DNA from 2 places in the Streptomyces sp. CB03238 genome. Region 1 is predicted to be linked to the other one. Evidence: riboswitches for the same ligand, from Rfam matches in the RefSeq annotation. Region 1 holds a riboswitch; the other holds the start of a gene.

Region 1 (15,669 bases):
TGGTCGAGCAGGTCGTCGCGCCGCTGCGCCGGCACCGTAATCCGCAGACCAGGGCCCATGCCGAGGCGACGGCGAAGGAGCTGGCGGCACTGTCCGTACGGCTGCACGCGGCGCTGGTGCAGACGGCCCTCGGTATCCGCTTGCACTGATCTTGACAGAGCCCGACTATCCAAATCGGTCCGGCACGTCCTAGGGTTGCAATGTGAACGAGCTCGATGTTGTCGGTGTCCGGGTGGAAATGCCGTCCAACCAGCCGATCGTGCTCCTGCGTGAAGTGGGAGGCGACCGGTACCTCCCGATCTGGATCGGTCCGGGGGAGGCGACGGCGATCGCCTTCGCGCAGCAGGGCATGGCTCCCGCCCGGCCGCTCACGCATGACCTTTTCAAGGATGTGCTCGAGGCCGTGGGCCAGGAGCTGACCGAAGTCCGCATCACGGACCTGCGGGAAGGGGTCTTCTACGCGGAGCTGGTCTTCGCCAGCGGTGTGGAGGTGAGCGCCAGGCCCTCCGACGCCATAGCGCTGGCCTTGCGCACGGGGACCCCGATCTACGGGAGTGACGGGGTGCTCGACGACGCGGGAATCGCCATCCCGGACGAGCAGGAGGACGAGGTGGAGAAGTTCCGCGAGTTCCTCGACCAGATCTCGCCCGAGGACTTCGGTACCAGCAGCCAGTGACGCCGGTGGCGCGTAGGCCTGCCCTCGTGTCGTCGGGGCGGGGCGCGTACGCGCCGTGCGCGCTGTGAGGGATTTCTGCCCATTCGAGTACGCATTCCCGGATTCTGGATACGGGAAACCACTCTCAGGGTGATTATCACTCGGCGTGCCGAGTGTGGCGATCGTTGACGCACCCCGGGTGACTGCCTACCGTCGAGATGGCAGGTCAAGGACGGAGGGTCGGCGTGATGAGCAGCGGCGACGGTGCGACTGGGGGCCTCCCCGGACGAAGTCTGGGGAAGAGCGGGCCGTATCCGCTTCATGGGAGTGCGGCCGATCCGGCGCACACGAACGCGTCCGACAGGGCGAACGGAAGTGCGGCTGACCGGGTCCGTTCGGGTGTGGCCGCTGGGAGTGCCGGCCCGGGTGGCGGTGCGGCGGCCGGCCCGGCTGTCGGTGCGGTGCAGGGGCACGAGGACGAGACGGCTGCCGAGACGGTCGGCTACCGCGGACCGACCGCGTGCGCGGCCGCCGGGATCACCTACCGGCAGCTCGACTACTGGGCGCGTACCGGACTGGTCGAGCCGAGCGTGCGGCCCGCGTACGGGTCGGGGACGCAGCGGCTCTACAGCTTCCGGGACGTGGTCGTCCTCAAGATCGTCAAGCGCTTCCTGGACACGGGTGTCGCACTCCAGAACATCCGCGCGGCCGTCCAGCACCTGCGGGCGCGGGGCTTTCGCGACCTGGAGCGGATGACGCTCATGAGCGACGGCGCGACGGTGTACGAGTGCTCGTCGCCGGACGAGGTCGTCGATCTGCTGCAGGGCGGCCAGGGGGTCTTCGGGATCGCCGTGGGCGTGGTGTGGCGGGACGTCGAGGCGGCACTGTCGCAGCTGCACGGGGAGCGCATCGACACCGGCGAGACGCTGGTCGGGCACAACCCGTCGGACGAGCTGGCGCGCCGGAGGCGTGACCGGGCCGTCTGACCACCTGCTCCGTATGTGTGTGCGGGGCGATTGTCAGTGGCGTAGGGCAGCATCGATGGTGTGAGAGCCGCGCCGACGATCCTGCATCTGGACATGGATGCCTTCTTCGCCGCCGCCGAGCAGGCGGCGAAGCCCAGTCTGCGCGGAAAGCCGGTGGTCGTCGGCGGGCTGGGGCCGCGCGGGGTCGTCGCCACCGCGTCGTACGAAGCCCGGCGTTTCGGGGTGCATTCGGCGATGCCGATGGCGCAGGCGCGGCGGCTGGCGCCGAACGCCGCTTATCTGGTGCCCCGCTTCTCGCTCTACCGCGCCGTGAGCGAACAGGTCATGGAGCTGCTGCGCGAGCTGTCGCCCCTCGTCGAGCCGCTGAGCCTGGACGAGGCCTTCGTGGACCTGGAGGCGGGTGGCTCGGCTCACGACGCCGCCGGCGCGCGGGCCGCCGGTGAGCAGCTGCGCAGGGACATTCACGCGGTCACGGGGCTGACCGGTTCGGTGGGCCTGGCCGGGTCCAAGATGCTCGCGAAGATCGCGTCCGAGGAGGCCAAGCCTGATGGGCTCGTGCTGATCGAGCCGGGCACGGAACGGGAGCTCCTCGGCCCCAAGTCGGTGCGGATCCTGCCGGGGGTGGGGCCGGCCACCGGAGAGCATCTGCGGCGGGCCGGGATGACGACGGTGGCGGACCTGGCGGCGGCGGGCGAGGACGAGCTCGTACGGCTGCTGGGGAGGGCGCACGGGGAGTCGCTGTACCGGATGGCGATGGGGTACGACGACCGGCCCGTGGTGGCGGAGCGGGACGCCAAGTCGGTGTCGGTGGAGGACACCTTCGACGTGGACCTGCACGACCGGGTGCGGGTGCGGATGGAGGTGGAGCGGCTGGCCGAGCGGTGCGTGCAGCGGCTGCGGGGCGCGGGGCGGTCGGGGCGGACGGTGGTGCTGAAGGTGCGGAGGTACGACTTCTCGACGCTGACCCGGTCCGAGACGCTGCGCGGCCCGACGGACGATCCGGTGGTGGTGCGTGAGGCGGCGGCCCGGCTCCTGGAGGCGGTCGACACCACGGGCGGGGTGCGGCTCCTTGGCGTGGGTGTCACGGGGCTGGCGGACTACACGCAGGAGGACCTGTTCGCGCAGGCGGCGGCGGAACGGGCGGCCGGGGAGCGGGAGGCTGTGGAGCGGGCGGGGGCGGAGGCGATGGGGGCGGGGGTCTTGGCCGCGCACAGTGGGGCCGGGGGCGCGGTCTCGGGGGAGTCCGGTGCCGTCGGCGGGCCCGGTGTGCCGGTCGGATCCCCGGAGGTGGACGTGCGGGCCAGGCCGGGCGGCCCTGCCGGGGCGCCGCCCCCGCAGGGCGACGGGGTGGCCGAACCGTCGGCCGGTGAGTCGGGCGGGCGGCCGGAGGCGGCTCCTCCCGGCTCGCGCGGCCATGGCGGCCCTCGGCCGGGCGGCGAGCCGGGAGGGGCTGGCGGGGGTGGCGGACTGGGCGGGGCCGGTGGGCCTCATGGTGGCGTTGTGGCGGCGGAGATCGGGGTGGGCGACCACGGGGGCCCGGGTGTCCTGGAGGCGGCTTCCTCGGAGGGCGAGGGCCGTGTTGGCCCGGCCGGGGGCAGGCCGGTGTCCAGAGCCGGTGAGGCCGGTGGAACGGCTGGGCGCGCGGGTGCTGGGCCGGACAGCGCCAGGATGCCCGGTGGGGAGGTGCGGCGGTGGGCGGCCGGGGAGGATGTGCGGCACGCCCAGTACGGGGCCGGGTGGGTTCAGGGCAGCGGGCTGGGGCGCGTGACCGTGCGGTTCGAGGAGCCCGGTTCGGCGCCGGGGCGGGTGCGGACGTTCTGGGCCGACGATCCGGAGCTGGAGCCGTCCGATCCGCTGCCGCTCGTGCCGGGTCAGTCGTCCTGGCCGGCGAGCTTGCCGAAGTCGCGGTCCGTGGAGGGGGGTGGCGGGAGCGCGAGGCCGTAGTGGTGGTAGAGCTGGAGCTCCTGCTCGGGGGAGAGATGCCGGCCGACGCCGAAGTCGGGGGCGTCCTTGATCAGGGCCCGGTCATACGGGATGTGCAGGCCGTCGTCCACCAGTTCGCTGGGCTCCAGCGGGACGAAGGCGTCGCGGCTGAACAGGCCGGTTCGTACGGCGGCCCACTCGGGGACGCCCGTCGCGTCGTCCAGGTAGACCTCGTCGATGGTGCCGATCTTGTGGCCGTTGCGGTCGAAGGCCTTGCGGCCGATCAGGCTGCGCGGATCGATATCGGTCTGCACGGTCCCTCCAACTGGTCGCAACCGCTCTGTAAACACTACGAAAGTGCACATCGGTGACGTCGGCCACTCGAGGGATCGGGCGTGGACCACGCTGGTAGGCTGGCAGACGGCCGCTGACCCCGTGCGGGAGAGTCCTCCGGAGAAACCTTTCGGAGGCGCCGAAGGAGCAAATCCTCCCCGGAATCTCTCAGGCACCCGGTACCGCACGGATGAGGTCACTCTGGAAAGCAGGGCGGGCGTCGGACGGCATCCGCTCTCACCGACGGTGAAAGCCGGGCGGCACACAGGTGCGCCCGGTGAAGCTCTCAGGTTGAGATGACAGAGGGGGAGGCCGTCCGGGCACCCGCGCCGTGGTGCCCCTCGCAGGTCGTGACGACCAGGAGGCCTCCGCAGATGACCGCCAACCGTACTCCGCTCACCGAGCTTGAGCAGGGCATCCCCTTCGAGCAGCGGCACATCGGGCCCGACGACGAGGCCCGCGCCAAGATGCTCGCGCAGGTCGGTTACGGGTCGCTCGACGAGCTGACCGCCGCCGCCGTACCGGATGTGATCAAGAGCGCCGCCGCGCTCGGCCTGCCCGACGCGCGCACCGAGGCCGAGGTCCTGGCCGAGCTGCGCTCGCTCGCCGAGCGCAACCAGGTGCTCGCGCCGATGATCGGCCTCGGCTACCACGGCACGTTCACGCCGCCGGTCATCCTGCGCAACGTCATGGAGAACCCCGCCTGGTACACCGCGTACACGCCGTACCAGCCGGAGATCTCGCAGGGCCGCCTGGAGGCGCTGCTCAACTTCCAGACCATGGTCGCCGACCTGACCGGTCTGCCCACCTCCGGCGCCTCGCTGCTCGACGAGGGCACCGCCGCCGCCGAGGCCATGTCGCTGGCCCGCCGCGTCGGCAAGGTCAAGGGCGGCGTCTTCCTGGTCGACGCCGACGCCCTGCCGCAGACCATCGCCGTCATCGAGACCCGCGCCGAGCCGACCGGTGTCGAGGTCGTCGTCGCCGACCTGAGCGAGGGCATCCCCGCCGAGGTCGCCGAGCGCGGCGTGTTCGGTGTGCTGCTCCAGTACCCGGGCGCCTCCGGTGCCGTACGGGACATCAAGGCGGTCATCGACCAGGCCCACGAGCTCGGCGCGATCGTGACGGTGGCGGCCGACCTGCTGGCGCTGACGCTGCTCACCTCGCCGGGCGAGCTGGGCGCGGACATCGCGGTCGGTACGACGCAGAGGTTCGGCGTGCCGATGGGCTTCGGCGGTCCGCACGCCGGCTACATGGCCGTGCGCGAGAAGTTCGCCCGCAGCCTGCCGGGCCGGCTCGTCGGCGTCTCCGTCGACGCGGACGGCAACAAGGCGTACCGGCTGGCGCTGCAGACCCGTGAGCAGCACATCCGCCGCGAGAAGGCCACCAGCAACATCTGCACCGCGCAGGTGCTGCTCGCCGTCATGGCCGGCATGTACGCCGTCTACCACGGCCCCGAGGGGCTCAAGCAGATCGCCGGGCGCGTCCACCGGTACGCGGTGATCCTCGCGGAGGGGCTGCGCGCGGGGGGCGTGGACGTCGTCCACGGCACCTTCTTCGACACCGTGACCGTCCGCGTGCCCGGCAAGGCCGCCGAGGCCGTCGCCGCCGCCCGCGAGAACGGGGTCAACCTCCGCCTCGTAGACGCGGACCACGTCTCCGTCGCCTGCGACGAGACCACCGGCCGCGCCCAGATCGCCGCCGTGTGGGACGCCTTCGGGGTGCGCGGCGACATCGAGGCGCTGGACGCCGCCACCGCCGATGTGCTGCCCGAGGCGATGCTGCGCTCCGACGCGTACCTCACCCACCCCGTCTTCCACGCGCACCGCTCCGAGACGTCGATGCTGCGCTACCTGCGCAAGCTCGCCGACCGCGACTACGCGCTGGACCGCGGCATGATCCCGCTCGGCTCCTGCACGATGAAGCTGAACGCGACCACCGAGATGGAGCCGGTCACCTGGCCGGAGTTCGCGCAGATGCACCCCTTCGCGCCGGTCGACCAGGCGCAGGGCTACCTGACCCTGATCCGTGAGCTGGAGGAGCGCCTCGCCGAGGTCACCGGCTACGACAAGGTCTCCATCCAGCCCAACGCGGGTTCGCAGGGCGAGCTGGCCGGTCTGCTCGCCGTCCGCGCGTACCACCGCGCCAACGGCGACACGCAGCGCACCGTCTGTCTGATCCCGTCGTCCGCGCACGGCACCAACGCCGCCAGCGCCGTGATGGCCGGGATGAAGGTCGTGGTCGTCAAGACCGCCGACGACGGCGAGATCGACGTCGAGGACCTGCGCGCCAAGATCGAGCAGTACCGCGACGAGCTGTCCGTCCTGATGATCACCTACCCGTCCACGCACGGCGTGTTCGAGGAGCACGTCGCGGACATCTGTGCCCAGGTGCACGAGGCGGGCGGCCAGGTGTACGTGGACGGCGCCAACCTCAACGCGCTGGTCGGGCTGGCGAAGCCGGGCGAGTTCGGCGGCGACGTCTCGCACCTGAACCTGCACAAGACCTTCTGCATCCCGCACGGCGGTGGCGGGCCGGGCGTCGGACCGGTCGGTGTCCGCGAGCACCTCGCCCCGTACCTGCCGAACCACCCGCTCCAGCCGAGCGCCGGCCCCGACACGGGCGTGGGCCCGATCTCGGCCGCCCCGTGGGGCTCGGCCGGCATCCTGCCGATCTCCTGGGCGTACGTACGGCTGATGGGCGGCGAGGGCCTCAAGCGCGCGACCCAGGTCGCCGTCCTCGCGGCCAACTACATCGCCAAGCGCCTGGAGCCGCACTACCCGGTGCTGTACACCGGCCCGGCCGGGCTCGTCGCCCACGAGTGCATCGTGGACCTGCGCCCCATCTCCAAGGCGACCGGCGTCAGTGTCGACGACATCGCCAAGCGGCTGATCGACTACGGCTTTCACGCCCCGACCATGTCCTTCCCCGTGGCCGGCACGCTGATGATCGAGCCGACCGAGAGTGAGGACCTGACCGAACTCGACCGGTTCTGCGACACGATGATCGCGATTCGTGGAGAGATCGAGAAGGTCGCGTCGGGTGAGTGGCCCGCGGACGACAACCCGCTGCGCAACGCCCCGCACACGGCGGCCGCGCTGGGCGGCGGCGAGTGGACGCACGCGTACAGCCGTGAGGAGGCGGTCTTCCCGGCCGGTGTCTCGGCCACGGACAAGTACTGGCCGCCGGTGCGCCGCATCGACGGGGCGTTCGGCGACCGCAACCTGGTCTGCTCCTGCCCGCCGCTGGACGAGTACGACAACTGACGGGCGTGAACAAAGGGCCGGTACGGAGGTGACTCCGTACCGGCCCTTCGTCGTGCGGTGGTGTGCCGTGCCTCAGGCGGCCGTCACGACCTTCGAGGTGCTCAGCGGCCGGTGCGGCGCGATGATCTGGCCGTCCGGCAGCAGTTCACCGGTGTCCTCGAAGATCAGGACGCCGTTGCACAGCAGGCTCCAGCCCTGTTCCGGGTGGTGGGCCACCAGGCGGGCCGCCTCCCTGTCGGCGGAGTCGGCGGTCGGACAGGCTGGCTGGTGCTGGCACATGGGTCGGTTCTTTCGCTGCGGTGTGGTGTGTGTCCTGCGGCTCGATGCGGTGTTCATGGCCGCCCCCCGTTGTGTCGGTCGGTCCGTTCCCAGTCTTGCCCCACGGGCGTCAATCCGCAGGGATTTCGCGGCAGCGCTTCCTCCTCCTCAATGACGTGTCACCCGCCTGGATGGTTCAGCTCAACCGCACCGTCCCTTCGGGTGGTTCGCGATGGCCGCACCGGGCTAGTCCGATCGGACCGGGTGAGTCATCACGCCGTTGACTCCAGCAGCGGTGGCGGCACCAGCCGCAGTGTCAGCACGGGCAGCAGGTCGGCGACCCGGTACGGCAGGTGCGCGGCGATTCCGGGGGGCGCGGGGGCCAGCGGGATCAGCAGGTCCGCGGGGGCCGGGGCGCCGGCGGCCGGATCGGCCTCCGCGTCCTCGTGCAGCCACAGGGTCAGCATGTACAGCTCCGGTACGGACAGCAGGCGTGGCTGGTGGCCGGTCGCCATGGCCTCGGCCTGGCGTACGGCACGCTCCGTCGAGGCGAGATAGGGGCCCTCGAAGAAGTGCGAGAACGCCCATCCGTCCGGCGTGAGGATGGTGTCCGCGGCGGCGACGGGGCGGTCGCCGCCGCGGATCAGGAACCGCCAGCCGGCCAGTCGGGTACGCGGTGCGCCGGCGGGCGGAACGACCTGGTCGCGCACGTCCAGTACGTGGACGGGAAGCGGGAGTTCGGGGCTCAGCGGTCCCTGGACGGACCGGAGAGCGGGCGTGTGGGCCTCGCGGACGGCGGGGGAACCGAGCGCCGCGAGGACACTGCGCAGCGCAGGCGCGGGGGCGGGGGAGACGTGGAGCGGCATGGTGGGTCGCCTCTCAGTCAAGAGACAGGGTGATGCGAGGGAAGGTGCGGACGGCAGTGTCAGCTTGGGGTCAGAGGGGGCCGATGGGCCGGGGCCGGGCGCGACTCTCTGCCTCGTTCGCGGAGTTTATACGACACGTGTTCACGCAATGTTTCCGCTAGCCGTCGGCGATATTACCGGCAAGACCGAATCCGGTCTTTAATTTGCGGAGTTTCTGTGGATTTCCCACGCGGGCGGAGCCGCTGCCTGCGGCGTTGTCCGGCATGCGGTAGGCCGAATGCCGCCGCTGTTTCGACCGGCTCGAGGTGCCGTCCCGCCCCGTCGCGGCGGGTGGAGACCGACGGTAACTGCGCGCGGCCTCATGCCTCCGGAATGTGCCCGGCAAACAACGTAACCAGCCTACCGTTCAGGCGCCGCTCGTGTGGGCGTTACAGATCAGTCCGGCTGGGCATTATCGTCCGTGACGCGAGCGGACGATGCCGCGCGCCGCCCACTCGAGGAGGGACGCTTCGATGGGGGAGAAGATCGCGGCAGGCGGCTTCGACCTGTCCGATCGGCAGAGGTACCGCAGGAAACTCCGGGAGTGCCTGACGGGACTGGAGCGACTCCTTGCCGACAAGAGGTTCGACCGGCCGCGGAATCTCGTGGGGCTGGAGATCGAGCTGAATCTGGCGGGCCCGGACGGCATGCCGCGGATGATGAATGCCGAGGTGCTGGAGCGCATCGCGAGCCGGGATTTCCAGACCGAACTCGGAATGTTCAATCTCGAAGTGAACATTGCCCCGCACCGGCTCGGCGGACGCGTCTTCGACCAGCTCGCCGAGGAGCTGCGGACGGGCCTGGCGTACGCGCACCGCAAGGCGCAGGAGGTCGACGCCGGCATTGTGATGATCGGAATTCTTCCGACACTCTCGCAGGACGATCTGGTGTCCGGGAACCTCTCGGACGTCGACCGTTACAGACTGCTCAACGACGAGATAGTCGCCGCGCGGGGCGAGGACTTCACCCTCGACATCGACGGCGTCGAGCGGCTCAGCTGCACGGCGAGCTCCATCGTGCCGGAGGCGGCGTGCACCTCCGTACAGCTGCACCTCCAGGTCACGCCCGAGCGCTTCGCCGACGTGTGGAACGCGGCGCAGGCCATCGCCGCCGTACAGATCGCGGTGGGCGCCAACGCGCCCTTCCTCTTCGGCCGCGAGCTGTGGCGCGAGTCCCGCCCGCCTCTGTTCACGCAGGCCACCGACACCCGGCCGCCCGAGCTCCAGGCGCAGGGCGTGCGGCCGCGCACCTGGTTCGGGGAGCGATGGGTCACCTCGGCGTACGAACTGTTCGAGGAGAACGTCCGGTACTTCCCCGCCCTGCTGCCGATCTGCGACGAGGAGGAGCCGCTGCGGGTCCTCGACGAGGGCGGCGTACCGTCCCTCCAGGAACTCGTCCTGCACAACGGCACGGTCTACCGCTGGAACCGGCCGGTGTACGGGGTCATGGACGGTGTTCCGCACCTGCGCGTGGAGAACCGGGTGCTGCCGGCCGGGCCGACCGTCGACGACGTGCTTGCCAACGCCGCCTTCTACTACGGCCTGGTGCGCGCGCTCGCCGAGGAGGCCCGGCCCGTCTGGAAGCGGCTGCCGTTCGAGGACGCCGCCGCGAACTTCGACGCGGCCTGCCGGTACGGCATCGAAGCCGAGCTGCGCTGGCCGCGGCCCGGCCGGGGCGGCGGCGTCACGACGGTGCCGGCCGTGAAGCTGGTACGGGACGAACTGCTGCCGCTCGCGGCCGCGGGCCTCGACGCCTGGGGCGTGGAGCGCACCGACCGCAAGCGGTACCTCGGGATCATCGAGGAGCGGTGCAGGCGCCGGGTGAACGGGGCGTCCTGGCAGGTGGAAACGTTCCACCGGGCGCTGGAGGCGGGGCTGGGGCGCGAGGCGGCGCTGGCCGCCACCACCCGCCAGTACTGCCGGCTGATGCGCCAGGGCCGGCCGGTGCACACCTGGCCGGTCGGGTTCCCGGGACGGCCGCCGGAGCAGCGCGGGTTGTGAGGCTGCAGCCGGGCGGTGAGGGGGCCGGGCGGGCGGTTTGCCGCGGGTCGGGTGTGAGGGAGGCCGGGTGTGATGGGGCCGGGCGGGCCGGGTGCCGGCGTGAGAGGGCCGGGCGGACGATGTGGGCCGGGGGGATGCGGGCCGGGCGGGCCGGGTGCCGACCCGGATGGGTTCGTGGTGCGATCGTCGGGCAAGCTGTGACGTCCCATGGCGGTCGACCCGAGGCAGGTGTGCGCGTACGTGGCTGAATCTCTTCCCGCAGGGCCCGTCGAGGGCGTGGGGGTGCGGACCCTGCGCTCCGAGACGCTGCTCGTCCTGGCACTCTCCCTGGGGGCGAGCGGGGTCTCCGCGCTGATCAGCTTCATCGGTTCGCTGACGAAACCGGGCGGTCTCAAGGACCAGGCGGCGACGCTGAACGGCTCGTACGCGCCGGGGCGGCCGTGGCTCGACCTGGCCTGGCAGCTGTTCGGGATCACGACCGCGCTGGTGCCCGTCGCGCTGGTGGCGCACCTGCTGATCAGGGAGGGCGCCGGGCTGCGGGCGATCGGCTTCGACCGCAGCCGGCCGTGGCCCGACCTGGGGCGCGGCGCGCTGATCGCGGCCGGCATCGGCAGCGCGGGCCTCGCCTTCTACCTGGTCGCGCGGGCCACCGGAGCCAACCTGACGGTGGTGCCCGAGGCGCTGCCCGAGGTGTGGTGGAAATACCCGGTGCTGATCCTGTCGGCGGTGCAGAACTCCGTACTGGAGGAGGTCATCGTCGTCGGGTACCTGCTGCGAAGGCTCGGTCAGTTGGGCTGGAGCCCGATGGCGGCGCTGGTGACCAGCTCGGTGCTGCGCGGTTCGTACCACCTGTACCAGGGCATCGGCGGGTTCATCGGCAACATGGTGATGGGCGTGGTCTTCGTGCTGCTCTACCGGCGGTGGGGGCGGGTGGGGCCGCTGGTGGTGGCGCACGCGCTGCTCGACATCGTGGCGTTCGTCGGGTACGCGCTGCTGGCGGGCAGGGTGGGGTGGTTGCCCACGGCGTGAGGCGGTGAGGGGCGAAGGGGGCGTATGGAACTTTCCGTACGCCCCCTTCGCTTGTCTCGGCCGGGCCTTACGCCAGCAGGTCGCCCTCGATGACCGTCACCGCGTTCCCGGTCAGCAGTGTCCGCTCACCGCGCAGGGTCGTCCGCACCATCCCGGTACGGGCCCCGCCCTGCAGGCCGGTCAGCTCGTCGCGGCCGAAGCGGGCCGACCAGAAGGGCGCGAGGGCGGTGTGCGCGCTGCCCGTCACGGGGTCCTCGTCGATGCCGACGGCGGGGAAGAAGCAGCGGGAGACGAAGTCGTACCCGCGCCCCGGGTCCTCGGCGGTGGCCGTGGCGATGACGCCCCGGTCCGACATGGTCGCCAGGGCCGCGAGGTCCGGCGCGAGGGACCGTACGGACTGTTCGTCGGGCAGCTCGACCAGCAGGTCACCGATGTGCGGGGCGGTGTCGTGGACGGCGACGACGTCCGCGCCGAGCGCCTTCGCGAGCCCCTCCGGTGTCGGGACGGGAGTCAGGGGGGAGGTCGGGAAGTCCATCGTGATGGAGCCGTCCCCGGCCGCGGTGGCGGAGAGGATGCCGCACCGCGCGCTGAAGCGGACGGTGCCGGTCGCGCGGCCGGTGGTGTGCAGGACGTGCGCGGTGGCGAGCGTGGCATGGCCGCACATGTCGACCTCGGTGACCGGGGTGAGCCAGCGCAGCGCCCAGTCGGCCTCGCCGCCCGGGGGCAGCGGGTGGGCGAAGGCCGTCTCGGAGAGGTTGACCTCCGCGGCGACCTTCTGGAGCCAGTGGTCGTCCGGGAAGGCGTCCAGGAGCACGACTCCTGCCGGATTGCCGGAGAAGGGGCGATCGGTGAAGGCGTCGACGATTCGAATCCGCATGCCCTGACCGTAGGGGTGGGGCGATGCGCCCGGCCAAGGCCAATTCGGTGCGGCTGGCCCTGTCTGGCCCTCACCGGCCCTCTCCGGCGCTGCCCGGCACTGTCCGGCCCTGGCCGGCCCGGTTGGTCACGAATCGATTGCTCAGCGAGCTGTTCCGATATATCGTTGAAGTGTCGCGACAGATCAACGATGGAAGGAGCGTACGAGATGCGTGCGCATGGGAACTGTGGACCCGGCCATCGCGGCTGGGGCGGCGACCGCCAGGGGGACTTCGAGGGGCGGCGCGGCGCTTTCGGTCCGTTCGGGCCGGGATTCGGCGGCGGGCCCTTCGGTGGGGGTCCGTTCGGGGGAGGCCCCTTCGGTGGCGGGCGTGGGCGCGGAGGCGGCCGGGGGCGGGCGCGGCGCGGTGATGTGCGCGCCTCGATCCTCGCGCTGCTGAAGGACCGTCCGATGCACGGCTACGAGATGATCCAGGAGATCGCCGAGCGCAGCGGCGGGGCTTGGCGGCCCAGCCCCGGCTCGGTCTACCCGACCCTCCAGCTCCTGGAGGACGAGGACCTGATCGCCAGCCGGAGCGAGGGCGGCAAGAAGCTGTTCACGCTCACCGATACGGGGCGCGCCGAGGCCGATGCGGGGCCGGACGCCCCGTGGGAAGAGGCGGGGCGCGGCGTCGACTGGGAGGCCATGCACGAGATCCGGCAGGCCGGTTTCGGGCTGTTCGAGGCGTTCGGGCAGGTCTGGAAGACCGGCGACGCCGACCAGCGGCAGAAGGCGCTGGCCGTCATCAACGACGCCCGCAAGAAGCTCTACCTGATCCTGGCCGACGAGCACTGAGCCGTCGCGCGCCAGGCCTTGCCCGGGCCCTGTGGTCCGCCACGGGGCCCCGTGATGTGTCCCGGGCCCCGTGGTGTCACGTCACCAGGCCGGCCAGTCGGCGCAGCGACTCCTCCAGGGCGGCCGTCGCCGAGTCCTTCAGCTTGCTCGCCATCAGGGACACGGCCGCCCCGGTGAACTCCCCGTCGATCCGGACGGTCGTGGTGTCGTCCCCGTCCGGTGTGAGCGCGTAACGCATGCCGAGCGCGACGCCCATCGGGCCCTTCCCCCGGGTGGTCAGCAGCCGCTCGGGCTCCAGTTCGGCGACGGTCCAGGTGACTTCGGCGGGGAAGCCCATGAGCTTCATGTTTTCCTGGAAGGTGGCGCCGGTCGCGAGGGTGTCCGGGGTGTCATGGGGGAAGGACGTGTGGGTGGCGTTCCACTCCCCGTACGACGTGAAGTCCGTCAGCCGGGCCCAGACCTTCCCGGCCGGTGCCTCGATGCGTGCCTCGGCGCTGACCTCGGCCATGGGGACCACCCCTTCTCGACGGGTTGCGGTGGCGCGGAACGTAGCCGTGCGGACGCGAACATTCAATACTGACGGATCGTCAGATCTGCTCGGGGGTCTCATCCGTAAGGAGGAGGAAGCAGTCGCTCGCCCCCAACTTCCGTGGGATGCGCGAATGCTCCCAGGCGGGGATGTTCCGGCCTCCAGGGGCTGATGAGGTGGGAAGGTGCGAAGCCCTACCCCGCGGGTGCCTCCCCGGCAGCCCGCCGAAAGCCGTGCGGAGACCTGCAGTGCGGAGACCTGCCGTGCGGGCAGCGAGGCCCGGTTCACCGTCGAGCCGGCCTCCGTCGTCGCCGGTGCCCGGCGCAGGGCACTGCGGGACGGCGACCGGCAGATCGACACTGCTCATCTGCTGCACTCGCTCCTCGAGTCCGACCCGGAGGCCAGGGCCGCCTTCGACGGCGGTCCGCAGGTGGCGCGCGTGCTCGGTTACCTTGTGCAGCGGAGCATCGGGTACGGGCTGCGCTGGCAGGGTTCCGTCGAGGACTCCGGCGCCGTACCCCTCCCGCCGGAGGCGGTCGTCTCCGGATGGTCGCCCGCCGCCGTCGCCGCCATGGAGTGCGCCCTCGAGCGGGCCCGGCAGCGGGGTGAGTCGCGGGCGAGCGGGCTCGATCTGCTCGCCGCGCTGGCCGCCGACCGCGCGTGCCGGGCCGTCGACGTACTGACCCGGGCCGGGGTCGACGCGGCGTCGCTGGCTGCCCGGATCGGCGCGCCGTCTCAACAGGTGTCACAGCCTTTACGCTCCTGACGCGCTGCTGCCATGATGTGCCGATGCACGCGTCTCAGGGGAGAAGCGCCGGCCTGGGACTCGCCCTGGCCTCGGCGTTCGCATTCGGTGGATCAGGCGTCGCGGCCAAGCCGCTGATCGAGGCGGGGCTCGACCCGCTGCACGTGGTGTGGCTACGGGTGACCGGCGCCGCACTCGTCATGCTGCCCGTGGCCTGGCGCCACCGCGATCTGCTGCGCCGCAAGCCCGCCCTGCTCGCCGGCTTCGGCCTGCTCGCCGTCGCCGGCGTCCAGGCCTGCTACTTCGCGGCCATCTCCCGCATCCCCGTCGGGGTCGCGCTCCTCATCGAGTACCTCGCCCCCGCGCTGGTGCTCGGCTGGGTGCGCTTCGTGCAGCGCAGGCCGGTGACGCGCGCCGCCGCGCTCGGCGTGATCCTCGCCGTCGGTGGACTCGCCTGCGTCGTGGAGGTGTGGTCGGGGCTGAGCTTCGACCTCCTCGGGCTCGTGCTCGCGCTGGGTGCCGCCTGCTGCCAGGTCGGCTACTTCGTCCTCTCCGACCAGGGCAGCGACGAGGCCGAACCGGCCGATCCGCTCGGAGTCATCGCGTACGGGCTGCTCATCGGTGCCGTCGTCCTGACCGTCGTCGCCCGCCCGTGGCGCATGGACTGGTCCGTGCTGGGCGGCAACGCCGACATGGGCGGGACCACGGCCCCGGCGTGGCTGCTGCTCGGGTGGATCGTGCTGATCGCCACCGTCCTGGCGTACGTCACCGGGATCGTCGCCGTCCGCAGGCTCTCGCCGCAGGTGGCGGGCGTCGTCGCCTGCCTGGAGGCCGTCATCGCGACCGTACTGGCCTGGGTGCTGCTCAAGGAGCACCTGTCGGGGCCGCAGATCCTGGGCGGGGCGGTCGTGCTCGTCGGCGCGTTCATCGCCCAGTCGTCGACGCCCAAGGCGGCGTCGCCGGGGCCGGTGGCCGGGTCGGAGCAGGCGCCGTCGGAGGCGGAGTTGTCGGAGGACGGGTTGTCGGCCGGGCGGACCGCCACGTAAGGTGCCGATCATGCATTCCACCGTGCTTCCGCCGCCCGCCGCGTAACGCGGGCGGCACCCAACTCCTGACGTAGACCGGCCCGGGCAGTCCCCGGGTGGTTCGTCGCTGCCCGCGTGCGGAGTCGAGCGGCCAACCATCCTGTCTGTCTTCGTGCGGAGAAGTGCGCGTGTCGAATGCTTCTGTTGTGCCTACTGTGTCCGGTTTGTCTGTCGGGCGCAGTCTCTTCTATCTGATCGTCGCCGGGGTCGCCTGGGGCACCGCCGGGGCGGCCGCCTCGCTGGTGTT
Region 2 (15,669 bases), on a different contig from region 1:
AGGGTCTGCTGGCCCTGGTGCTGGGGGCGTTGCTGCTGCTGGTGACGGCGTGCGGTGGGTCCGGGTCCGCCGACAGCGGCAAGGGCGGGGAAAAGGGCGTCAAGGACGGCGGGAAGGTGGAGAACGCGGCCTCGCAGGCCGTCGTGACCATCACGCCCAAGGACGGTGCCGAGGCGGTCGCCACGAGCGGCGCCCTGAAGGTCACCGCCGAGAAGGGCAAGCTGACCACGGTCGCCGTGGCCGACTCCAAGGGCAACCAGGTCGAGGGCACGCTGGCCGCGGACGGCACCAGCTGGGAGCCGGTGCGGCACCTGGCCGCCGCAACCAAGTACAAGGTGCACGCGGTCGCCAAGGACGCCGAGGGGCGCGAGTCGGCGAAGGACACCACCTTCACCACCCTCGTGCCGAAGAACACCTTCATCGGCCACTACACGCCGGAGGACGGCTCGACCGTCGGCGTCGGCATGCCGGTCTCCATCAACTTCACCCGGGGCATCACCGACCCGGAGGCCGTGGAGAAGGCCATCAAGGTGACCGCCGAGCCGTCCGTGCCGATCGAGGGCCACTGGTTCGGCAACGACCGCCTCGACTTCCGCCCCGAGAAGTACTGGGCGGCGGGCACCAAGGTGACCGTGCAGCTGAACCTGGACGGCGTCGAGGGCCGCCCGGGCGTCTACGGCAAGCAGGCCAAGACGGTGAAGTTCACCATCGGCCGCAGCCAGGTCTCCACGGTCGACGCGAGCGCGAAGACCATGAAGGTCGTCCGCGACGGGAAGCTGATCAAGACGATCCCGATCACCGCGGGCGCGCCGTCCACGACGACGTACAACGGCCAGATGGTCATCAGCGAGAAGTACAAGGTGACCCGGATGAACGGCGCCACCGTGGGCTTCGGCGGCGAGTACGACATCAAGGACGTGCCGCACGCGATGCGCCTGTCCACCTCGGGCACCTTCGTCCACGGCAACTACTGGGCGTCGGCGGGCACCTTCGGCTCGGCCAACGTCAGCCACGGCTGCGTGGGCCTGCGGGACGTGCGGGGGGCCTACGACGGCTCCACCCCGGCGGCCTGGTTCTACAACAACTCGATCATCGGCGACGTGGTGGTCGTGAAGAACTCCAAGGACAAGCAGATCCAGCCCGAGAACGGCCTCAACGGCTGGAACATGGCCTGGTCGGAGTGGATCAAGTAACGCCTGGTACGTACGGGCCCGGTGCTGTTCCTCACAGCACCGGGCCCGTTGTCATTAACGCCGGTTAACCTGCCCCGTATGACAGTCACTCTCGAAGTCTCCGAAGGCGTCGGCACCATCCGCCTGGACCGCCCGCCGATGAACGCGCTGGACATCGCCACCCAGGACCGGCTGCGCGAGCTCGCCGAGGAGGCGGCCCGTCGCGACGACGTCCGTGCCGTGGTGCTGTACGGCGGCGAGAAGGTGTTCGCGGCCGGCGCGGACATCAAGGAGATGCAGGCGATGGACCACGCGGCCATGGTGCTGCGCTCCAAGGCCCTGCAGGACTCGTTCACCGCCGTCGCCCGCATCCCCAAGCCCGTCGTCGCCGCCGTGACCGGGTACGCCCTGGGCGGCGGCTGCGAGCTGGCGCTGTGCGCCGACTTCCGCATCGCGGGGGAGAACGCCAAGCTGGGCCAGCCCGAGATCCTGCTGGGCCTCATCCCCGGCGCGGGCGGTACGCAGCGCCTGGCCCGCCTCGTCGGCCCGTCCAAGGCCAAGGACCTGATTTTCACGGGCCGTCATGTGAAGGCCGACGAGGCCCTCGCGATCGGGCTCGTCGACCGGGTCGTACCCGCGGCCGAGGTGTACGAGCAGGCGCACGCGTGGGCCGCGAAGCTGGCCCAGGGGCCCGCGCTGGCGCTGCGGGCCGCCAAGGAGTCCATCGACGCGGGCCTGGAGACGGACATCGACACGGGCCTGACCGTGGAACGCAACTGGTTCGCCGGGCTGTTCGCCACCGAGGACCGGGAGCGCGGGATGCGCAGCTTCGTGGAGGAAGGACCGGGCAAGGCCAAGTTCCTCTAGGGGGAAGCGAGTTGTCAGCCGTGTGGGTGGTTTGGCGGAGCCCGAGGGGGTCTTGAGGGGTTCGGGTTGCATGGGCGCGCCACTCTTTCGGGTCAGCCGCGTCACCGCAGGTCAGGATCGCTTTTCCAGGTCTTCCATGCCAGTGTCATATGCCGGGCGGTGCTCCCGGAACCGTTCATTCCGGGGCATCGAATCCGCGGGAACGGCCACGCGGAGGTCGCCGGGCGGCCATGATGGTGGGCATGGCGGGGCTGGAAGGTGTGGAGCAACCGGGGCAGCGCGGCAGCGCTACCGCCGCGCGGTGGGTACCCGCCGCGGATGACGAACAGGCGCTCAAGGCGCTCGAACTGTTCGGCAACCCGACGGAGGAGGAGGTGCGGCTGCCCTCCCGCCCTGAATCCGCCGCGACCGCCCGCCGGCTCACCCAGTGCGTGGTGCTCCGCCAGTGGGGGCTGACCCCGCAGATCGCCGAGCACGCGATCCTGCTCGTCTCCGAGCTCGTCGGCAACGCCGTCCGGCACACCGGGGCGCGGGTCTTCGGCCTGCGGATGCTGCGCCGCCGCGGGTGGATCCGTATCGAGGTGCGCGACCCCTCGCGCGGGCTTCCCTGTCTGATGCCGGTGCAGGAGATGGACACCAGTGGACGGGGGCTCTTCCTCGTCGACAAGCTCTCCGACCGGTGGGGTGTGGACCTGCTGCCGCGCGGCAAGACCACCTGGTTCGAGATGCGCGTCTCCGACCGCTGACGCCGTTACGCGCCCCGGGACGCCCCGGGGGTGCCCGGAACGCACGGAAGCCCCCTGGCGGCCGTGGTGAGGCGCCGCGGGGGCTTCCATGGGAGCGCCGTGGACGTGGGGGTGTATCCACGGACGCGGAGACGACCTGGCCCGGGTCAATGGGGGTCGTGTGTCACGACTATGGCAGAGGGGCGGCCTTGCCACCAAAAGACCAAACCGGGCGAAATCAGCAAATCGGGTCAGCCGATAAATGAATCGCAGGTGAGATGGGCCACGAGCCTCATAAAGCATGAATAAATATGAGGCACGGTGGGTGATTCATCGGCCCCGGCTCCATGGGAGCCGGGGCCGGCGGACTCGGTAGGGGAGCGCGTCGAGGGCCCCGCCGCCCTTAATGGGGCGCGTGACGATGCCGCACCTGACGAACCGACCGAAGAGCCTCCTGGCGGCCACCGCGCTGCTCGCCGCGGCGGCCGTGCTCCCGGGCTGCGGCAGCGGCGGTGACCGGCCCGAGGCGCACGGCAGCCAGGCCGCCGTCCCCGTCTCCGTACCGAAGAAGGCCGCCCCGGCGGGCCTGCCGGGCATGCCGCCCGTCCTCGACCCCAAGGACATCTACGCGGCCGACCGGCCCGGCCGGCTGTCCCCGGTGGTCAAGGGCTTCCCGTCCCGCGTGTACGTCCCCAACACGCTCTCCAACACCGTCTCGGTCATCGACCCCAAGACGTACAAGGTCATCGAGACCATCCCGGTCGGCGTCCAGCCGCAGCACGTCGTGCCGTCCTGGGACCTCAAGACGCTCTGGGTCAACAACAACCGGGGCCACACGCTCACCCCCATCGACCCGGCCACCGGCACCCGGGGCAAGGACGTCGACGTCCACGACCCCTACAACCTGTACTTCACGCCCCACGGCAAGTACGCGATCGTCATGGCCTCCCTCGACCGCGAGCTGGTCTTCCGTGACCCGCACACCATGGAACGGCGCCACACCGAGCCGGTCACCTGTTACGGCGTCAACCACGCCGACTTCTCCGCCGACGGCCGGTACTTCATCGTCAGCTGCGAGTTCTCCGGTGAACTGCTCAAGGTCGACACCGAGCGGATGAAGGTCGTCGCCCAGCAGAAGCTGCCCTTCCAGGGCGCCATGCCGCAGGACGTGAAGGTCTCGCCGGACGGCAGGACCTTCTACGTCGCCGACATGATGGCGCACGGCGTGTGGGTCCTGGACGGCGACTCCTTCGCCACCCCCAGGCTCCTGCCCACCGGCAAGGGAGCGCACGGCCTGTACGTCTCGCGCGACTCCAAGGAGATGTACATCCCCAACCGCGGCGAGGGCTCCATCTCCGTCTTCGACTTCGCGCGCGGCGAGCTGACCAAGAAGTGGTGGCTGCCGGACGGCGGTTCACCGGACATGGGCGGGGTGTCGGCCGACGGCAAGGTGCTGTGGCTGTCCGGGCGGTACGACTCCGAGGTGTACGCCATCGACACCACGACCGGCAGGCAGCTGGCCCGCATCCCGGTCGGCGGCGGCCCGCACGGCCTGGCCGTCTACCCGCAGCCCGGCCGGTACTCGCTCGGCCACACCGGCGTCTTCCGCTGACCCGCGGACCTGACGGCCGCCCGGCACGTCGCCCGGCACGTCGCCCGACGCGCCGTCGATCGGGTGAAGATCCATGGCGTGGCGGGGTGCGGCGGCCATTCTCCTCGCCATGATCACTTCTCGCCTGCGGCGCCGCGCCGCCGCGCTCGCCGTGTCCGTCGCCGCCCTCCTCGTACCCGCCGCGTCCACCGAGGCCGCCCCGGCCGCCGGGGCCCGTGCCGCCGCTCCCGCCGCCGCCCCGGCCTTCGCCTCCAAGGCGGCGGCGAGCTGCCCGGTCGTCGAGGACCGCCTGTACCCGGCGGCGGACCGCCGGGTCGACCCGGACCGCATCACCCCGGCCCCCGCCTGGCGCAAGGACTGCAAGCAGCTCTACCGTGCCGACAACCGCCCGCCGGCGGTGATCTTCGAGCAGGGCTTCCACCCGAAGGCGCCGCTGGACGGCCAGTACGACATCGAGAAGTACGTCCTGGTCAACCAGCCCTCGCCGTACGTCTCGACGACATACGACCACGACCTCTACAAGAAGTGGAAGAGCGGCTTCAACTACTACGTGGACGCCCCGAAGGGCGTGGAGGTCAACAAGACCATCGGCGACACGCACAAGTACGCCGACCAGGAGGAGGTCGCCTTCCCCGGTGGGATCGCCCGCAAGCACATCGTCGGCGTCTGTCCGGTCGACCTGGTGAAGAAGATCGAGATCATGACGGAGTGCGAGGACAACCCGTACTACGAGCCCTGGCGCCGCTGACCGGCCCGCCGGGGGCTCAGCCCGCGATGAACAGCGCCTCCGAGCCGACCGGGCGGTAGCCCGCCGCCTGGAAGGTGCGGACGCTGCGGGCGTTGCCCGGGGACTGCTGGGCCCACACCGCCGGTCCGGGCACCAGGTGGCGGGCCGCGACCGCCAGGTCCCGGCCCAGCCCGCGGCCCCTGGCGTCCTCGTCGACCTCGACGGCCGCCTCCCAGCGGCCCGCGACGCCCCGCCCGAGGACGACCATGCCGCCGTCGGCCGCCCAGACCCGTACGCCGTCACGGAACTTCACCGCCCGGGCGACCCGCGGGTGCTCCGGGTCGTCGATCTCGCGCAGCGCGACGGGCGGCGGGCCGGGCAGCGCGTCGGCGACTGTCAGCAGGTCGATGGTGTTCATGTGCCGGCCACAACGGGCCGTCATCCGGGCGAGGAACACCGGGTTCATCGCGGCGGCCAGCGCGTCGCTCGACGTGGCCGCCAGCTCGGCCCGCACCCAGTCGGGGTCCTCGTCCGTGAAGACCACCGAGTGCGCGGTGAAGGCCAGCACCCCGGCGTCGCGCTCGTTCGGCTGCGCGACCACCGTGACCGTGCCGTCCGCCGGCGGGAAGACTCCCTGGGCGGCGGCTGCCAGGACCCGCGCCACCTCATCGCTCATGCCCCCATGGTGGACCATGGCCCCCGAACTCCCTCCACAGCCCCTGCCGATAATCTGACCGGCGTCAGTTATGCACCAAGAAGGGGTGGACCAGTGGCGGACATCGAGGCGGCGCGCAAGGCGTTCGAGCGGTACGACGTGAACGGGGACGGGCGCATCTCGGCCGCCGAGTACAAGAGCGTCATGGCGCAGCTGGGCGACTTCAACGTCACCGAGACCGTGGCCCAGGCCGTGATCAACGCGCAGGACGGCAACGGCGACGGGCAGCTCACCTTCGACGAGTTCTGGGCGCACCTCAACAAGGCGTGACCACACCGACCAACGGCGCCGTCCGGGCCACCGGGCGGCGCCGTACGCGTGCCGCGCTCGCCATCGGCGCGCTCGTGGCGGTGGCGGGGGCGTCGGCCGTGACCGTGGCGCTGCTCGGCGCCGGGATCGCCGCGCGCGGCACCGGCGAGCTGCACATCCCCGCGCCCGGCACCACCACCGTGCTGCGTGCCGCCGTCTTCACCGCCCTCGCCCTGCACCTCGGCGAACTGGCCGGTGCCCGGCTCACCGGAACCGGCCCCACGCCCCGCTCCTGGGCCCTGTGGACCGCGCTCGGCGGGGCGGCCGCGGCGGCCGGGCAGATCGTGCTGCTGGCCGAGGTCAGCGACCTCGACCTCACCGCCACGTACGGGACGCGGGACGGCGGGCTGCTGCTGGCCATGGCCAACGGCTTCGCCCTGGCGGCCGGTTGCGTCGCGCTGCGCCGCCCCGGCTGGGCGACCGGCCCGCTGGCCCTGGTGATCGGCGCGGAGGCGATGCGCGCGCACCCCGAGCCGTACACCCCGGAGTGGGGCACCGCCCTCACGGTCGTCCACCTGACGGCCGCCTCCCTGTGGGTGGGCGGGCTGCTGTACGCGCTGCGGACGACGCGGCTGCGCGGCGGCGCGGCGCGGGAGGTGCTCGTGCGGTACGCGCGCCTCGCCGGATGGCTGTACGTGGCGCTCGCCGCCACCGGCACCTGCTCGACGCTGCGCCGCCTCCCGGCCGACGTGGTGTTCTCGACGGCGTACGGCAGGGTCCTGATCGCCAAGCTGGCGCTGGTGGCGGTGGCGAGCGCCCTGGCACTGGCCGCGCGCCGCCGCCTGCGCCGCGGCGGGGACGCGACCCGCCCGGCCCGCGCCGAAGTGGCCGCGCTGGCGGGGGTCGTACTGGTCTCGGCGGTCCTGACCGTGGTGCCCGACCCCCACTGGCTCAGCCTGCGCTCGGCGCTCCTCAGGTGACCGCCGCGGCCAGTACGGAGGCCGTGTCGCGGACGAGCGGGTTGTCCGCCGGGGCGTCCTGCTCCGGCTTGGTCGTCAGGACGGCGAGGACGACCGGGGCGCCGTCGGGCGTCCAGGCGACACCGACGTCGTTGTTCGTCCCGTACGCGCCGCCGCCTGTCTTGTCGGCCAGGCGCCAGTCCGCCGGCAGCCCGGCGCGGAACCGGTACGTGCTGGTGGTGTTGGCCAGCAGCCAGCCGGTCAGCCGCTCGCGGTCGGGCCGGTTGAGCGCGGTGCCGAGCACCAGCCGTTCGTAGGTCCCGGCGATGGCGGCCGGGGTGGTGGTGTCCTCGACGCGCCAGGGCTCGGCGGTGTTCAGCTGGGGTTCCCAGCGGTCGAGCCGGGTCACGCCGTCCCCCAGGGACCGGCAGAAACGGGTGACGGCGGCGGGGCCGCCGAGTTCGCGCAGGAGCAGGTTGGCCGCCGTGTTGTCGCTGAAACAGATGGCGGCCCAGCACAGCTCCGCGACGGTCATGCCCGTGGCCAGGTACTCCTCCGCCTTGTCGGAGTTCTCCACGAGGTCGTCCCTGGTGTACCGGACGCGCTTGGCGAGCACCTCGCCGTGCCGGTCGAGGTCCCGGAGTACGGCCGCCGCGGCCAGGGTCTTGAACGTCGAGCACATGGGGAAGCGCTCGTCCGCCCGGTACAGCACCGTCGCGCCGGTGACCGTGTTGCGGGCGACCGCGCCCAGCCGGGCCCCGTGCCGCCGCTCCAGCGCCCTCAGCTGCCCGATGGCGGCCGCGCGCCGGGCGGCACCGCGAGGCGCGGCACCGCGCGGCCCGGCACCGCGGGGCCCGGCACCGGCGCGAGGTGCGGCAGGCGGGGTAGCGGCGGAAGGGCCGGCCGCCGCGCCGGTCGCCAGCAGCGCGGCCGCCCCCGCGGCAGCCGTGAGAAGGGTGCGGCGGGCCGCCCGGCCTCGTATCGTCGAGATCTCGTTGTCGGTCATGGGCCGAGCCCATCACGGGCGCGTCACCGGAAGGAAACGTTCCGGCGGCGTGTCAGCACTCGATGATGTTGACCGCCAGGCCGCCGCGCGCCGTCTCCTTGTACTTGACACTCATGTCGGCGCCCGTCTCCTTCATGGTCTTGATGACCTTGTCCAGGGAGACCTTGTGGCTGCCGTCGCCGCGCATCGCCATCCGCGCCGCCGTGACCGCCTTGACCGCCGCCATGCCGTTGCGCTCGATACACGGGATCTGGACCAGGCCGCCGACCGGGTCGCAGGTCAGGCCCAGGTTGTGCTCCATACCGATCTCGGCGGCGTTCTCCACCTGCTCCGGGCTGCCGCCCAGCACCTCGGCGAGCGCGCCCGCCGCCATGGAGCAGGCCGAGCCGACCTCGCCCTGGCAGCCGACCTCGGCGCCGGAGATGGAGGCGTTCTCCTTGAAGAGCATGCCGATCGCGCCGGCGGCCAGCAGGAAGCGGACCACGCCCTCCTCGTCGGCGCCGGGGACGAAGTTCATGTAGTAGTGCAGGACCGCCGGGATGATGCCGGCGGCGCCGTTCGTCGGGGCGGTGACGACGCGGCCGCCGGCGGCGTTCTCCTCGTTCACGGCCATCGCGTACAGCGTGATCCACTCCATGGAGAGGGCCAGCGGGTCGCCCTCGGAGCGCAGCTTGCGCGCGGTGTTGGCGGCGCGGCGGCGGACCTTCAGGCCGCCCGGCAGGATGCCCTCGCGGGACATGCCGCGCGACACGCACGCCTGCATGACCCGCCAGATCTCGAGCAGACCCTCGCGGATCTCTTCCTCGGTGCGCCAGGCCTTCTCGTTCTCCAGCATCAGCGCGGAGATCGACAGGCCGGTCTCCTTGGTCAGGCGCAGCAGCTCGTCACCGGTGCGGAAGGGGTACTTCAGTACGGTGTCGTCGGGGACGATCGGGTTATCGCCCTGGACCGCGGCCTCGTCGACGACGAACCCGCCGCCCACCGAGTAGTACGTCTTCTCCAGCAGGGTGGCGCCCTCGCCGTCGTACGCCCACAGCGTCATGCCGTTGGCGTGGTACGGCAGCGCCTTGCGGCGGTGCAGGACCAGGTCCTCGTCGAAGTCGAAGCCGATCTCGTGCGCGCCCAGCAGGTTGATGCGCCCCGTGCTCTTGATCCGCTCGACCTGCTCGTCGGCGGTTTCGACGTCGACCGTGCGGGGGGAGTCGCCCTCCAGGCCGAGGAGGACGGCCTTGGGCGTGCCGTGGCCGTGGCCGGTCGCGCCCAGCGAGCCGTACAGCTCGGCCCGTATGGAGGCGGTCGGGGCCAGCAGGCCCTCGTTCTTCAGACGGCGGGCGAACATCCGGGCGGCGCGCATGGGGCCGACCGTGTGGGAGCTGGACGGGCCGATGCCGATCGAGAACAGGTCGAAGACCGAGATGGCCACGGGGAGACTCCTTGGGTGGAAGACGTCGCTGTCTGCCGGGGTGGTGCAGGGACAACGCGGGGTGGGGCGGAAAGCGGGGCAAGACACGGGGCACCGCACTCACTGGTCCAGTGTGCGCGGTGCCCCGCATGTCGGTCTGTTACGTACGTAACCTCTACGGAGATTACAGACCAGGGTAAAGCGGGTGCTTCGCGGCGAGAGCCGTCACCCGGGCCCTGAGCGCGTCCGCGTCGTACGACGGCTTCAGCGCCTCGGCGATGATGTCGGCGACCTCGGTGAAGTCCTCGGCCTGGAAGCCACGGGTGGCCAGGGCCGGGGTGCCGATCCGCAGGCCCGAGGTGACCATCGGGGGCCGCGGGTCGTTCGGGATCGCGTTGCGGTTGACGGTGATGCCGACCTCGTGGAGCCGGTCCTCGGCCTGCTGGCCGTCCAGCTCGCTGTTGCGCAGGTCGACCAGGACCAGGTGCACGTCGGTGCCGCCGGTCAGGACCGACACGCCGTGCTCGGTGACGTCCGGCTGGACCAGGCGCTCGGCCAGGATGCGGGCGCCGTCCAGGGTGCGCTGCTGGCGCTCCTTGAACTCCTCGCTCGCCGCGACCTTGAAGGAGACCGCCTTGGCGGCGATCACGTGCTCCAGCGGCCCGCCCTGCTGACCGGGGAAGACCGCCGAGTTGATCTTCTTGGCGAGCTCGGCCGTCGACAGGATCACGCCACCGCGCGGGCCGCCCAGCGTCTTGTGGGTCGTGGTGGTGACCACGTGGGCGTGCGGCACCGGGTTGGGGTGCAGACCGGCGGCGACCAGGCCCGCGAAGTGGGCCATGTCGACCATCAGGTACGCGCCGACCTCGTCCGCGACGCGGCGGAAGGCGGCGAAGTCCAGCTGGCGGGGGTAGGCGGACCAGCCGGCGACGATCAGCTTCGGCTTGTGCTCCTTGGCCAGCTTCTCGACCTCGGCCATGTCGACCTGGCCGGTCGCGTCGTCGACGTGGTAGGCGACGACGTTGTAGAGCTTGCCCGAGAAGTTGATCTTCATGCCGTGGGTCAGGTGCCCGCCGTGGGCGAGGTTCAGACCCATGATCGTGTCGCCCGGCTTGAGCAGCGCGAACATCGCGGCCGCGTTGGCCTGGGCACCCGAGTGCGGCTGGACGTTGGCGTGCTCGGCGCCGAAGAGCGCCTTGATGCGGTCGATGGCGATCTGCTCGACGACATCGACGTGCTCGCAGCCGCCGTAGTAGCGGCGGCCGGGGTAGCCCTCGGCGTACTTGTTGGTCAGAACGGAGCCCTGGGCCTCCATGACCGCGACCGGAGCGAAGTTCTCCGAGGCGATCATTTCGAGGGTGGACTGCTGACGGTGGAGCTCGGCGTCGACGGCGGCGGCGACGTCCGGGTCCAGCTCGTGGAGAGGGGTGTTCAGAAGCGACATCGGGGAGGGTCCTTAGCTGCCGGAGAACTCGGTGTACTCGTCGGCGGAGAGCAGCTCCTTCGGCTCCTCCGCGACGCGTACCTTGAACAGCCAGCCGCCCTCGAACGGGGCGGTGTTCACCAGCGACGGGTCGTCGACGACGTCCTGGTTCGCCTCGACGACCTCACCGGTCACCGGGGAGTACAGGTCGCTCACGGACTTGGTCGACTCCAGCTCACCGCAGGTCTCGCCCGCGGTCACCGTGTCGCCGACCGCCGGGAGCTGCACGTACACGACGTCGCCGAGGGCGTTCGCCGCGTGCTCCGTGATGCCGACCGTCGACACGCCGTCCTCGGCGGCCGACAGCCACTCGTGCTCCTTGCTGTAGCGAAGCTGCTGGGGGTTGCTCATGACGGGAATTCTCCTGTACGCGGGGGAGTGCTGGTGAACGGGGGAGTGGTGCGGGTGGTCACTTCTGGCGCTTGTAGAAGGGCAGCGCCACGACCTCGTACGGCTCATGGGTACCGCGGATGTCGACCCCGACCCCCTCGGTGCCCGGCGCGGCGTGCGCCGCGTCCACGTACGCCATGGCGATCGGCCTGCCCAGCGTCGGCGACGGGGCGCCCGAGGTGACCTCGCCGATCACGGTGCCGCCGGCGACCACGGCCATCCCGGCGCGCGGGACCCGGCGGCCCTGGGCGATCAGGCCGACGAGCTTGCGCGGCGGGGCGATCTGGGCGCGCTCGGCGGCGGCGGCCAGGGCCTCGCGGCCGACGAAGTCGCCCTCCTTCTCGAACTTGACCACCCGGCCCAGACCCGCGTCGAACGGGGTCAGGGACGTCGTCAGCTCATGCCCGTACAGCGGCATGCCCGCCTCCAGGCGCAGCGTGTCGCGGCAGGACAGCCCGCACGGGATCAGCCCGACCGGGGCGCCCGCCTCGGTCAGCGCCTGCCACAGCTTCTCGGCGTGCTGCGGCTCGACGAACAGCTCGAAGCCGTCCTCACCCGTGTAGCCGGTGCGGGCGATCAGCGCGGGGACGCCCGCGACGGTGCCGGGCAGGCCCGCGTAGTACTTCAGCCCGTCCAGGTCGGCGTCGGTCAGCGACTTCAGGATGCCGGGGGACTCCGGGCCCTGGACGGCGAGCAGCGCGTACGCGTCGCGGTCGTCGCGTACGGCGGCGTCGAAGCCGGCGGCCCGCTCGGTGAGGGCGTCGAGCACGATCTGGGCGTTGGAGGCGTTGGCGACGACCATGTACTCCTGCTCCTGGAGCCGGTACACGATCAGGTCGTCGAGGATGCCGCCGTCCTCCTGGCAGATCATCGTGTAGCGGGCGCGGCCGACACCGACGCTGCCGATGTTGCCGACGAGCGCGAAGTCCAGGAGGTCCGCGGCCTGCGGTCCGGTGACGGTGATCTCACCCATGTGAGAGAGGTCGAAGAGTCCGGCCTTCGTGCGGACGGCGTTGTGCTCGTCGCGCTCGCTCCCGTACCGCAGCGGCATGTCCCAGCCGGCGAAGTCGGTCATGGTCGCGCCGAGCGCCCGATGCACGGCATCGAGGGCGGTCAGGCGGGGGGCAGTGCTCATTGGATGTGGCTCCCAGGTCCCAGGACGGGCATGGCTCGAAGACGATCCTCCCCATCTGTCATCGGAACCTGAGAGGTTCACCGTGACCGTACGGGGACGGTCCTCGGCTTGCACCTTGGGTGGAGCCGCCGGGGCGGCCCGCTTTTCAGATCTGCCTCATCCACGCGGTACGGGGCCTGAGAGATTCAAGGGAGGAACTTGCTCCTTCGGCGCCCGGGTGTGACCCGGAACTCTCCCGCGCGGATTCAAGCGGCCGGTATGCGGTTGTGGCGCACGTGTGTGCGTCGGCGCGCACATCATTGCACGCGGGGTCTCGTCGGCAAATCGCTTGTGCCTTATTACCCTTTCTTTACACTTCTTGGGCAAGGGTCGGGACAAGCCGACCCAGGGACCGCCAGGGCCCTAGCAGGGGGAGTAGCGATGACGTTGCAGCGGACCGGGGCGTACGCGACGACCACGGGAGTGCCCGGGCAGCCGGGCCTGCCCGCGCGGGGCCGGGCCGCGGCGGGCGCGGCCGCCCTGCCGGTCGTGCGCGACCTCAGGGACCGCGGCGGGCGCGTCCCCCGGGCGCTGACCTTCGCGGCCGGTGACCTGGTGGTCGTCTCGGGCCTGCCCGGCAGCGGCAAGTCCACGCTGATCGCCCGGACCGCCCAGGGGCGCGGCATCGACTCGCAGAACGCCCGGGAGCGGTGGGAGCGCCGGGTGCCCGGCTTCCTGCCGTACGCCGTCTACCGGCCCCTCGTCCGGTTCGCGCACTACGCGGGGCTGCGGCGGGCGCTGCGCTCCGGCGAGAGCGTCGTCGTCCACGACTGCGGTACGCAGGCCTGGGTGCGGCGCTGGCTGGCCCGCGAGGCCGCACGCCGGGGGCAGGCCTTGCACCTCCTCCTGCTGGACGTCACGCCCGGCACGGCCCGCGAGGGGCAGCGCGAGCGGGGACGCGGCGTGTCCGGGTACGCCTTCGGGCGGCACCGCCGGGCGGTGGGCCGGCTGGTGCGGGACGCGGAGCGGGGCGTGGTGCCGCGCGGATGCGCGTCCGCCGTCCTGCTGGACCGGCCGGCGGCGTCCGCGCTGACCCGGATCTCGTTCGGCTGATCCGCCGTACGGCGGACCGCGTTAGGGTGCTCCGGGCAGCGACAGGCACGCGCGGGAAGGACCAGAAGCACCAGTGGACACTGCATGGCCGGGCAACGAGCTCGAAGAGGTGCTCGCCGCCTCCCTCGGCAACCCCGCGGCCGGAGGCCGCCTCGTCGAGGTCCTGGGCCGCAGCCACGTCTGGGTGCCGCTCCCCAACGGCGGCGGCCCCGACAGCCCGAACCTGGACCTGCCCACCCTGGAGATCGACGGGCAGGCGTACGTCCCGGTCTTCAGCTCCGAGCAGCAGTTCACCCACTGCGTCGGCGCCCACATGGCGTACACCGTCGCCCCGGCCGTCGAGTTCGCGCGCGGCCTGCCGCCGCAGCTCGGCATCGCCGTGAACCCCGGCGGGGCCGTCGGCGCCCCGCTGCCACCGCCCGCCGTCGCCGAGCTGTGCCGCACCGGCCGCACCCCGCTGGACGGGCCCGCGAGCGGCGCCCGGGTGCGGCTGTTCGAGCCGGACTGGCAGGAGGACCCGGTCGACTTCCTGTCCGCCGCGGCCGCCGAGTTCGACGCCACCAGTACCGTCCTGACGGCCCGCCGCTGCCTCGCCAGCATCGAGGGCGACAGCCCGGTCCTTTTCGTCGGCGTGCAGCTCTCCTCCTGGGAGGGCGCCGACCGTAACGTACCGATGGACGCCCTCGGCCGGGCGCTGGGCCGCGTCCAGGTGCCGTGGCCGGTCAACCTGGTCCTGCTCGACGTCGCGCAGGACCCGGTGGGCGACTGGATGCTGGAGAAGGTACGGCCCTTCTACCAGCGCGGGCACGCATAAGCTGGTCCGGTGGACGGAAGAGGGGCGGGACCCAGGGTGAGCGCGTCAGGCACCGCGGCGGCCGGAGCGTCGGCCGGGCACGCGGCCGGAGCGGCGGCCGGGCAGGTCGAGCACCTGCTGAGCCAGGTCACGCCCGGACGCTACGACACGTACGAGGCGCTCCTGCACGCCCTCGCCGACGGCCGGCTGTGGATGCTCCTCTGGCACGGCCAGGCCGGCTCGCCCGACGCCCAGTACGGGAACATGGAGGTCGACGGCCTCGGGTACGCCCCGTGCGTCACCTCCGCCCAGGAGCTCGCCGCCTCCGGCTGGAACCGCGCCCACGAGATCATCGGCGGCCGGGACATCGCCCGCGCCCTCTACCCCGACCGCTGGGGCATCTGGCTCAACCCGCACGCCCCCGGCGGCGGCGTCGGCATCCCGTGGCCCGACCTGCGCCGGATCGCCACCGGCCTGGACCGGATGCCCGCCGGACCGCTGAAGCTGTCCGAACCGGGCATCCAGATCCCGCAGTTCTACGCCCTGCTCACCCAGAACGCCCACCGCACCCCCGCCGTCCGCTCGCTGCGCCGCGCCTGGGTCCAGCCGGCCCTCGGCACCCCGTACCTGGCGATCGGCCTGGACCTGTACGACACCGGCCAGGCGTCCGTCGACGCGGTGCGCGCCATGATGCAGCAGTCCATCGCCGCCGTCCCCGACGGCCTGCCCGTGTCCACGGTGGCGATGTCGGACGAGTACGACCCGGTGACGATGTGGCTGCGGGCCAACGCGCGCCCCTTCTACGACCGCGAGGCCCACGCCACCGCGCCCGTCGTGCCCGGTACGGGGTACGGCTACCCGCCCCGCGGCTGACGCGTCCGCCGGCCTACCGGCCGACGCGTCCGCCCGCGTACCGGGCGGCGCGCCCACTGTCCGTTTCGGTGGAATAGCGGCCGAGTTGGTCCGCTGAGACGATCACCTCGTCCGGATAACGGAAGCCCACGACCCGCATCACGGTTGCGCAAACATTCCCCGTGAGGTCTGGCGGGTGATCGTGAACCCATTGAAGACTCCCCCCAACCAGGGGGCGTCGTACATGCGTGCAGCGCACTCGCGCACTCCCTGAACGGACCGCACCGCAGACCCGGGCGGCCTGTCGAGCACTGTCGGCGACCGTCGGCACGGCGAGCACGAGGGACGATGACCGCACCCATTGAGACCACCGGATCACAGGCCGAGGCGGCGCCTGAGGCCGTACTTGAAGGCGTCAAGTCCGAGCAGATCGAAGGCCGTTCACTCGGTCAGATCGCCTGGGCCCGCTTCAAGCGGGACAAACTGGCCG

The links. A riboswitch is a leader RNA that binds a small molecule or an ion and turns the genes downstream of it on or off. The one in region 1 is predicted to bind glycine.
Region 2: it holds a riboswitch for glycine, as region 1 does, so the genes downstream of both, gcvT (glycine cleavage system aminomethyltransferase GcvT) here and gcvP (aminomethyl-transferring glycine dehydrogenase) in region 1, are expected to answer to the same signal.

What each region holds. Positions count from the first base shown of each region.
Region 1 is NZ_NBCN01000003.1:475,330-490,998, reverse strand. Features, by position in the region: gene BKD26_RS07270 (MerR family transcriptional regulator) at 1-149, shown strand, start outside; gene BKD26_RS07265 (bifunctional nuclease family protein) at 203-676, shown strand; gene BKD26_RS07260 (MerR family transcriptional regulator) at 904-1,641, shown strand; gene BKD26_RS07255 (DNA polymerase IV) at 1,702-3,585, shown strand; gene BKD26_RS07250 (PRC-barrel domain-containing protein) at 3,513-3,878, opposite strand; glycine riboswitch at 3,993-4,092, shown strand; gene gcvP (aminomethyl-transferring glycine dehydrogenase) at 4,272-7,160, shown strand; gene BKD26_RS07240 (DUF5999 family protein) at 7,233-7,439, opposite strand; gene BKD26_RS07235 (hypothetical protein) at 7,691-8,284, opposite strand; gene BKD26_RS07230 (glutamate-cysteine ligase family protein) at 8,797-10,323, shown strand; gene BKD26_RS07225 (CPBP family intramembrane glutamic endopeptidase) at 10,564-11,352, shown strand; gene BKD26_RS07220 (PhzF family phenazine biosynthesis protein) at 11,420-12,229, opposite strand; gene BKD26_RS07215 (PadR family transcriptional regulator) at 12,437-13,063, shown strand; gene BKD26_RS07210 (SRPBCC family protein) at 13,140-13,571, opposite strand; gene BKD26_RS07205 (Clp protease N-terminal domain-containing protein) at 13,777-14,358, shown strand; gene BKD26_RS07200 (EamA family transporter) at 14,382-15,383, shown strand; gene BKD26_RS07195 (DMT family transporter) at 15,551-15,669, shown strand, end outside.
Region 2 is NZ_NBCN01000025.1:13,999-29,667, forward strand. Features, by position in the region: gene BKD26_RS32310 (Ig-like domain-containing protein) at 1-1,193, shown strand, start outside; gene BKD26_RS32315 (enoyl-CoA hydratase-related protein) at 1,272-2,039, shown strand; gene BKD26_RS32320 (ATP-binding protein) at 2,270-2,785, shown strand; gene BKD26_RS32330 (YncE family protein) at 3,186-4,376, shown strand; gene BKD26_RS32335 (ADP-ribosyltransferase) at 4,486-5,124, shown strand; gene BKD26_RS32340 (GNAT family N-acetyltransferase) at 5,141-5,779, opposite strand; gene BKD26_RS32345 (EF-hand domain-containing protein) at 5,873-6,088, shown strand; gene BKD26_RS32350 (CopD family protein) at 6,151-7,047, shown strand; gene bla (class A beta-lactamase) at 7,040-8,032, opposite strand; gene BKD26_RS32360 (L-serine ammonia-lyase) at 8,085-9,455, opposite strand; gene glyA (serine hydroxymethyltransferase) at 9,619-10,878, opposite strand; gene gcvH (glycine cleavage system protein GcvH) at 10,891-11,268, opposite strand; gene gcvT (glycine cleavage system aminomethyltransferase GcvT) at 11,327-12,442, opposite strand; glycine riboswitch at 12,598-12,690, opposite strand; gene BKD26_RS32380 (AAA family ATPase) at 12,863-13,534, shown strand; gene BKD26_RS32385 (enhanced serine sensitivity protein SseB) at 13,608-14,348, shown strand; gene BKD26_RS32390 (enhanced serine sensitivity protein SseB C-terminal domain-containing protein) at 14,385-15,200, shown strand; gene BKD26_RS32395 (ABC transporter permease) at 15,528-15,669, shown strand, end outside.